DNA from 2 places in the Streptomyces sp. NEAU-sy36 genome. Region 2 is predicted to be linked to the other one. Evidence: riboswitches for the same ligand, from Rfam matches in the RefSeq annotation. Region 2 holds a riboswitch; the other holds the start of a gene.
What was found. Region 2 has a riboswitch for glycine ahead of gcvT (glycine cleavage system aminomethyltransferase GcvT). Riboswitches for the same ligand answer to the same signal wherever they lie in the genome.
Positions count from the first base shown of each region.

Region 1: another riboswitch for glycine. It lies ahead of gcvP (aminomethyl-transferring glycine dehydrogenase); the one in region 2 lies ahead of gcvT (glycine cleavage system aminomethyltransferase GcvT).

Region 1 covers NZ_CP058977.1:2,501,848-2,506,050, forward strand. The annotation lists partial or broken gene HZZ00_RS11535 (DNA polymerase IV) at 1-797, shown strand, start outside; gene HZZ00_RS11540 (PRC-barrel domain-containing protein) at 719-1,090, opposite strand; glycine riboswitch at 1,210-1,304, shown strand; gene gcvP (aminomethyl-transferring glycine dehydrogenase) at 1,479-4,203, shown strand, end outside.
Region 2 covers NZ_CP058977.1:6,869,233-6,873,435, forward strand. The annotation lists gene HZZ00_RS29885 (enhanced serine sensitivity protein SseB) at 1-503, opposite strand, end outside; gene HZZ00_RS29890 (AAA family ATPase) at 571-1,155, opposite strand; glycine riboswitch at 1,367-1,464, shown strand; gene gcvT (glycine cleavage system aminomethyltransferase GcvT) at 1,622-2,740, shown strand; gene gcvH (glycine cleavage system protein GcvH) at 2,872-3,252, shown strand; gene glyA (serine hydroxymethyltransferase) at 3,267-4,203, shown strand, end outside.

The sequences.
Region 1 (4,203 bases), 4.4 Mb from region 2:
CGAGGCCGAGCTCGTACGGCTGCTCGGCAAGGCACACGGACAGGCGCTGTACGCCATGGCCCTGGCCCGGGACGAGCGGCCGGTGGTGGCCGAGCGGGAGGCCAAGTCGGTGTCGGTCGAGGACACGTACGACGTGGACATCCACGACCGGCCGCGGATCGGGTTCGAGGTGCGGCGACTCGCCGACCGCTGTGTGGGGCGGCTGCGCGAGGCGGGGCTGTCCGGGCGGACGATCGTCCTGAAGGTGCGGCGGTACGACTTCTCGACGCTGACCCGCTCCGAGACGCTGCGGGGTCCCACGGACGACCCGGAGGTCGTCCGGGAGGCCGCCGGGCGGCTGCTGGACTCCGTGGACACCACGGGCGGGGTGCGACTGCTCGGGGTGGGCGTCACCGGGCTCGCCGACTACACCCAGGAGGACCTGTTCGCCCAGGCCGCGAAGCCGTCGCGGGAGGTGTCGCCCGAGGCGCCGGTGGCCGAGTCGGCGGCGGCGCCCGAGCCCGCCGCCCCGCACTGGCGGGCCGGCCAGGACGTACGGCACGACGAGTTCGGCCACGGGTGGGTGCAGGGCAGCGGCGTGGGCCGGGTGACGGTGCGGTTCGAGACCCCCCAGTCGGATCCGGGGCGGGTGCGGACGTTCCTCGTCACCGACCCCGCGCTGCGGCCGGCCGACCCCTTGCCCCTGGTGCCGGTGCCCGCCGGGCGGGGGCAGCCGTAGTCACGTCTCCTCTGAACCCGCCAGTTTGCCGAAGTCGTGGTCCGGGGCCGCCGCCGGCGGGGGCACGTCCAGGCCGTAGTGGTGGTAGAGCTGGAGTTCCTGTTCGGGGGAGAGGTGGCGGCCCACGCCGAAGTCGGGGGCGTCCTTGATCAGGGAACGGTCGAAGGGGACGTGCAGGGTGCCGTCGACGAGTTCACTGGGTTCCAGGGGGACGAAGGCGTCCCGGGAGAAGAGGCCGGTGCGTATGGCCGCCCACTCGGGCACGCCGGTCGCATCGTCCAGATACACCTCGTCGATCGTGCCGATCTTCGTGCCGGTGCGGTCGAAGGCCTTGCGGCCGATCAGGTTGCGCGGATCGATGTCGGTCTGCACGGTCCCTCTCCCTCCACGTGGTCGCAACTCATCCGTAAGCACTACGAAAGAGCACTTTCACCGCGGCGGCCACTTGAGGAACCGGCCGTTGACCTCGCTGGTAGGCTGATTGCGGCTGCTGACCCCGTGCGGGAGAGTCCTCCGACCACCTCGGAGGCGCCGAAGGAGCAAATCCTCCCCGGAATCTCTCAGGCTCACGTACCGCACGGACGAGGTCACTCTGGAAAGCAGGGCGGGTGTCGACGGCTTCCGCTCTCACCGACGGTGAAAGCCGGCGTCGCGAGGCGTCCGGTGAAGCTCTCAGGTTGAGATGACAGAGGGGGAGGCCGTCGGGGCACCCGCGCCGTGGTGCCCTTCGAAGGTCGCGTCAGACCAGGAGGCCTCCGCAATGACCGCCCAACGCATTCCGCTCTCCGAGCTCGAAGCGGGCATCCCCTTCGAACAGCGCCACATCGGCCCCGACCAGGAGGCGCGGGCCAAGATGCTCGCGCAGGTGGGCTACGGCTCCCTGGACGAGCTGACCGCCGCCGCGGTCCCGGATGTGATCAAGAACGCCGACGCGCTCGACCTGCCGGGCGCCCGCACCGAGGCCGAGGTGCTGGCCGAGCTGCGCTCGCTCGCCGACCGCAACCAGGTCCTCGGCTCCATGATCGGCCTGGGGTACCACGGCACCTTCACCCCGCCGGTCATCCTGCGCAACGTCATGGAGAACCCGTCCTGGTACACGGCCTACACGCCCTACCAGCCGGAGATCTCCCAGGGCCGTCTGGAGGCCCTGCTGAACTTCCAGACCATGGTCGCCGACCTGACCGGCCTGCCCACCTCGGGCGCCTCCCTGCTGGACGAGGGCACGGCCGCCGCCGAGGCCATGGCGCTGTCCCGGCGCATGGGCAAGAACAAGAAGGGCCTGTTCCTGGTCGACGCGGACGCACTGCCGCAGACCGTCGCCGTGATCCAGACCCGCGCCGAGCCGACCGGTGTCGAGGTCGTCGTCGCCGACCTCAGCGAGGGCATCCCGGCCGACATCGCCGCCCGGGACATCAACGGCGTGCTGGTCCAGTACCCGGGCGCCTCCGGTGCCGTACGCGACATCAAGCCGCTGATCGAGCAGGCCCACGAGCTGGGTGCCCTGGTCACCGTCGCCGCCGATCTGCTCGCCCTGACCCTGCTGACCTCTCCGGGTGAGCTGGGCGCGGACATCGCCGTCGGCACCACCCAGCGCTTCGGCGTCCCGATGGGCTTCGGCGGGCCGCACGCGGGCTACATGGCGGTGCACGAGAAGTTCGCCCGCAGCCTGCCCGGCCGCCTGGTCGGCGTGTCCGTCGACGCCGACGGCAACAAGGCCTACCGGCTGGCCCTGCAGACCCGCGAGCAGCACATCCGCCGCGAGAAGGCCACCAGCAACATCTGTACCGCGCAGGTGCTGCTCGCCGTCATGGCCGGCATGTACGCCGTCTACCACGGTCCCGAGGGCCTGCGGACGATCGCCCGGCGCACCCACCGGTACGCCGCGATCCTCGCCGAGGGCCTGCGGGCCGGCGGCGTGGACCTGGTGCACGGCGCGTTCTTCGACACCGTCACCGCGCGGGTGCCCGGCAAGGCCGCCGAGATCGTCGCCGCCGCCCGGGACAACGGCGTCAACCTGCGTCTGGTCGACGCCGACCACGTCTCCATGGCCTGCGACGAGACCACCACGCGGGCGCACCTGGCCACCGTCTGGTCCGCCTTCGGCGTCGAGGCCGACATCGAGGCGCTGGACGCGAGCGCCCCCGACGCGCTGCCCGAGGCCCTGCTGCGCGGCGACGACTACCTCACCCACCCGGTCTTCCACCAGCACCGCTCCGAGACCGCGATGCTGCGCTACCTGCGCAAGCTGGCCGACCGCGACTACGCGCTCGACCGCGGCATGATCCCGCTGGGCTCCTGCACCATGAAGCTCAACGCGACCACCGAGATGGAGCCGGTCACCTGGCCGGAGTTCGGCGCGCTGCACCCCTTCGCGCCCGCCGAGCAGGCCGAGGGCTACCTCACGCTCATCCGCGAGCTGGAGGACCGCCTGGCCGAGGTCACCGGCTACGACAAGGTCTCCCTCCAGCCGAACGCCGGCTCCCAGGGCGAGCTGGCCGGTCTGCTGGCGGTCCGCGGCTACCACCGCGCCAACGGCGACGAGGGCCGCACGGTCTGCCTCATCCCGTCCTCCGCGCACGGCACGAACGCCGCCAGCGCCGCGATGGCCGGCATGAAGGTCGTCGTCGTCAAGACCGCCGAGGACGGCGAGATCGACGTCGAGGACCTGCGGGCCAAGATCGAGCGGTACCGCGACGAGCTGGCGGTGCTGATGATCACCTACCCGTCCACGCACGGTGTGTTCGAGGAGCACGTCGCCGACATCTGCGCCCGGGTGCACGAGGCCGGCGGCCAGGTGTACGTCGACGGCGCCAACCTCAACGCGCTGGTCGGCCTCGCCAAGCCGGGCCACTTCGGCGGCGACGTCTCGCACCTCAACCTGCACAAGACCTTCTGCATCCCGCACGGCGGCGGCGGTCCCGGCGTCGGCCCGGTGGCGGTCCGCTCGCACCTGGCGCCGTACCTGCCCAACCACCCGCTGCAGCCGGCGGCGGGCCCGGAGACGGGCGTCGGTCCCATTTCGGCGGCGCCGTGGGGCTCGGCGGGCATCCTGCCGATCTCCTGGGCGTACGTCCGCCTGATGGGCGGCGAGGGCCTCAAGCGGGCCACCCAGGTGGCCGTGCTGTCCGCCAACTACATCGCCAAGCGCCTGGAGCCGCACTACCCGGTGCTCTACACCGGCCCCGGCGGCCTGGTCGCGCACGAGTGCATCATCGACCTGCGCCCGCTGACCAAGGCGACCGGCGTGAGCGTGGACGACGTGGCCAAGCGCCTGATCGACTACGGCTTCCACGCGCCGACCATGTCGTTCCCGGTGGCCGGCACGCTGATGATCGAGCCCACCGAGTCCGAGGACATCACCGAGCTGGACCGGTTCTGCGACGCGATGATCGCGATTCGCGCGGAGATCGACAAGGTCGGCTCCGGCGTCTGGCCGGCGGAGGACAACCCGCTGCACAACGCGCCGCACACCGCGGCCGCGCTCG
Region 2 (4,203 bases):
ACCGGGTCGTCCTGCCAGTCGGGCTCGAAGAGGCGGACGCGGCCGCCGCCCGCCGGGCCGTCCAGCGGGGTGGCGCCGGCGCGGCACAGCTCGGCCACGGCCTCGGGCGGCAGCGGGATGCCGACCGTGCCGCCGGGGTTGACCGCGATGCCGGCCTGCGGGGGCAGTCCGCGGGCGAACTCCACGGCCGGGGCGATGGTGTACGCCATGTGGGAGCCGGTCGCCTGGCGCAGCTGCTCCTCGGAGCTGAACACCGGGACGTACGCCTGGCCGCCGATCTCCAGGCCGGGCAGGTCCAGCGGGCCGCTGCCCGGACCGCCGCCGTTGGGCAGCGGCACCCAGAGAAAGCTGCGGCCGAGGACCTCGATGATCCGGCCGCCCGCCGCGGGTATGCCGAGGGAGGCCGACAGCACCTCCTCCAGTTCGTTGCCGGGCCAACCGCCGTGCGGGTGGGGGTGCGTCTGTGCCGGGAAGTCAGCGGGAATGTCCGCCGGGAAGTCCATCTGCCTACCGCCTGCTGGGAACCACTGCTGTGACCACGAAGGCTATCGGGTGACGGTGACGAAGCCGCTACCCCGTGAACACGATCCGCTGTATCGCGTCCGCCGCGGGCCGGTCCAGCAGCACCGCGGAGCCGCAGCCCGCGGGCAGCTCGCCGCGCTGCACCGCGCCGAGCAGCCGGGCCGTGGTGCGGCGGTGGCGGGCGAAGGCGTACCCGGAGACGCCGCGGCCGCGCTCGCGCTGGCCAGCGCGGGCCGTCTGCTCGGGCACGTCCAGCAGGACCAGGTGCAGGGTGCCGCCGGCGCGCCGGGCCGAGCGGGCGAGCCAGGCGCGCACCCAGGGCTGGGTGCCGCAGTCGTGCACCACCACCGGCTGCCCCGTGCGCAGGGCGCGGCGCAGCGCGAGGTAGTGGGCGGCGCGCACCAGGGGGCGGTAGAGGGCGTACGGCAGGCAGCGGGGCAGCCGGGCGGCGAAGCGCTCGCGGGTGTCCTGGGAGTCGACGCGGCGGCCGGTGACCGCGCGGCGCATCAGCGTGGACTTGCCGCTGCCGGGCAGTCCGCTGAGAACCACGAGGTCGCGCGGGCCGAAACGCAGGGTGCGGGGCGCGTGGTCCGCCCGCTCGCGCAGGTCCCACGCCCGTGTCCGGTCCGCCATGCCCGCCCCCTCGTCCCCTGGCCCGGGTCGGCTCCCCCGCCCCCGGCCGGCCGCCCCGGTCTGTTCTCTGCCCGCCGGCGGTAAAGAGAAGGTAATGGAGCCCGTGCGACGGGCGGGTGCGCGCGCTGCCACGGGCCGGTCACGGATACGGGCCCTGACGGGCACGGGTGCGACGTGCAATGATGTGGCCGCCAACTGCATACCGGCCGCTTGAATCCGCGCGGGAGAGTCCCCAGCCGTCTGCGCTGGGGCGCCGAAGGAGCAAGTCCCTCCCTTGAATCTCTCAGGCCCCGTTACCGCGCGGGCGAGGCACATCTGAAAAGCGGGTCGCTGTGACAGTGGCTCCACCCAAGGTGCAAGCCGTGGTCGCCCCCGTGGCGGTCCCGGCGAACCTCTCAGGTTCCGATGACAGATGGGGAGGAACGTTCCTCGCCCCATCCCTGTTGCCCTGGGAGACGACCGACCGATGAGCAGTACCGAACTCCGACACACCGCGCTGGACGCCGTGCACCGCTCGCTCGGTGCGACGATGACCGACTTCGCGGGCTGGGACATGCCCCTGCGCTACGGCTCCGAGCGCGACGAGCACGTGGCCGTACGCACCAAGGCGGGTCTGTTCGACCTCTCCCACATGGGCGAGATCACCGTCACCGGCGCCGGGGCGGCCGCCTTCCTGAACCACGCCCTGGTCGGCAACATCGCCTCCGTCGGCGTCGGCCGCGCCCGCTACACCATGATCTGCCAGGCCGACGGCGGCATCCTGGACGACCTGATCGTCTACCGGCTCGCCGAGACCGAGTACATGGTCGTCGCCAACGCCTCCAACGCCCAGGTGGTCCTGGACGCGCTGACCGAGCGCGCGGCGGGCTTCGACGCCGAGGTCCGCGACGACCGGGACGCCTACGCCCTGATCGCCGTGCAGGGCCCCGAGTCCCCCGGCATCCTCAAGTCGCTCACCGACGCCGACCTGGACGGCCTGAAGTACTACGCCGGGCTGCCCGGCACGGTCGCCGGCGTCCCCGCGCTGATCGCCCGCACCGGTTACACCGGCGAGGACGGCTTCGAGCTGTTCGTGAAGCCCGAGCACGCCGTCGAGCTGTGGCAGGCGCTGACCAAGGCCGGCGAGGGCGCCGGTCTGGTGCCGTGCGGCCTGTCCTGCCGCGACACGCTGCGCCTGGAGGCGGGCATGCCGCTGTACGGGCACGAGCTGACCACCGCCCTGACCCCCTTCGACGCCGGGCTCGGCCGCGTGGTCAAGTTCGAGAAGGACGGCGACTTCGTCGGGCGCGCGGCGCTCACCGAGGCAGCCGCCCGCGCCGAGCAGAACCCCCCGCGCGTCCTCGTCGGCCTGGTCGCCGAGGGCCGCCGCGTCCCGCGCGCCGGGTACGCGGTGGTCGCCGGCGGCCAGGTGATCGGCGAGGTCACCTCCGGCGCCCCCTCCCCCACCCTGGGCAAGCCGATCGCCATGGCCTACGTCGACGCGGCGCACGCGGCGCCGGGCACCGAGGGCGTCGGCGTGGACATCCGCGGCAACCACGAGCCCTACGAGGTCGTGGCGCTGCCGTTCTACAAGCGCCGGAAGTAGCCGGCGAGCGCGGTCCCGCCCCCGCCCGGCCCCGGGCGGGCACGTGACCCTGCGCACATTCACCCGCCCAGCGGCGGTCCCCGCACTCCCCCCGTCATCAGCACTCCCGCGCGTACAGGAGAATTCAGGCCATGAGCAACCCCCAGCAGCTGCGTTACAGCAAGGAGCACGAGTGGCTGTCGGGCGCCGACGAGGACGGCGTCTCGACGATCGGCATCACCGAGTTCGCGGCCAACGCGCTCGGCGATGTGGTCTACGCCCAGCTCCCGGCCGTCGGCGACACCGTGACCGCGGGCGAGACCTGCGGTGAGCTGGAGTCCACCAAGTCGGTCTCCGACCTGTACTCCCCCGTCACCGGCGAGGTCACCGCGATCAACGAGAACGTCGTGGACGACCCGTCGCTCGTGAACTCCGAGCCCTTCGAGGGCGGCTGGCTGTTCAAGGTCCGCGTTTCCGAGGAGCCGCAGGACCTGTTCTCCGCCGCCGAGTACGACGCCCACATCGCCGGCTGAGGAGTCGTAGCCCCATGACTGTCCTGAACACGCCCCTGCACGAGCTGGACCCGGAGGTCGCGGCCGCGGTCGACGCCGAGCTGCTGCGCCAGCAGTCCACGCTGGAGATGATCGCGTCCGAGAACTTCGCGCCGCTCGCGGTGATGGAGGCGCAGGGCTCGGTCCTCACCAACAAGTACGCCGAGGGCTACCCGGGCCGCCGCTACTACGGCGGCTGCGAGCACGTCGACGTCACCGAGCAGATCGCCATCGACCGGATCAAGGAGCTGTTCGGCGCCGAGTACGCCAATGTGCAGCCCCACTCCGGCGCCTCCGCCAACCAGGCGGCCCTGTTCGCGCTGGCCCAGCCCGGGGACACCATCCTCGGCCTGGACCTGGCGCACGGCGGCCACCTCACCCACGGGATGCGGCTGAACTTCTCCGGCAAGCAGTTCAACGTGGTCGCGTACCACGTGGACGAGGAGACCGGCCTGGTCGACATGGCCGAGGTCGAGAAGCTCGCCAAGGAGCACCGCCCCAAGGTGATCATCGCCGGCTGGTCGGCGTACCCGCGGCAGCTGGACTTCGCCGCGTTCCGCCGGATCGCCGACGAGGTCGAGGCCTACCTGTGGGTCGACATGGCGCATTTCGCGGGCCTGGTCGCGGCGGGTCTGCACGCCAACCCGGTCGAGCACGCGGACGTGGTCACCTCCACGACCCACAAGACCCTGGGCGGCCCGCGCGGCGGCATCATCCTCGCGAAGAAGGAGTTCGCGAAGAAGCTGAACTCCTCCGTCTTCCCGGGCTTCCAGGGCGGCCCCCTGGAGCACGTGATCGCGGCCAAGGCGGTCTCCTTCAAGGTCGCCGCCTCGGAGGACTTCAAGGAGCGCCAGCGCCGTACGGTGGAGGGTGCCCGCATCCTCGCCGAGCGCCTGACGGCCGACGACGCCCGCGCGGCCGGGGTGAACGTGC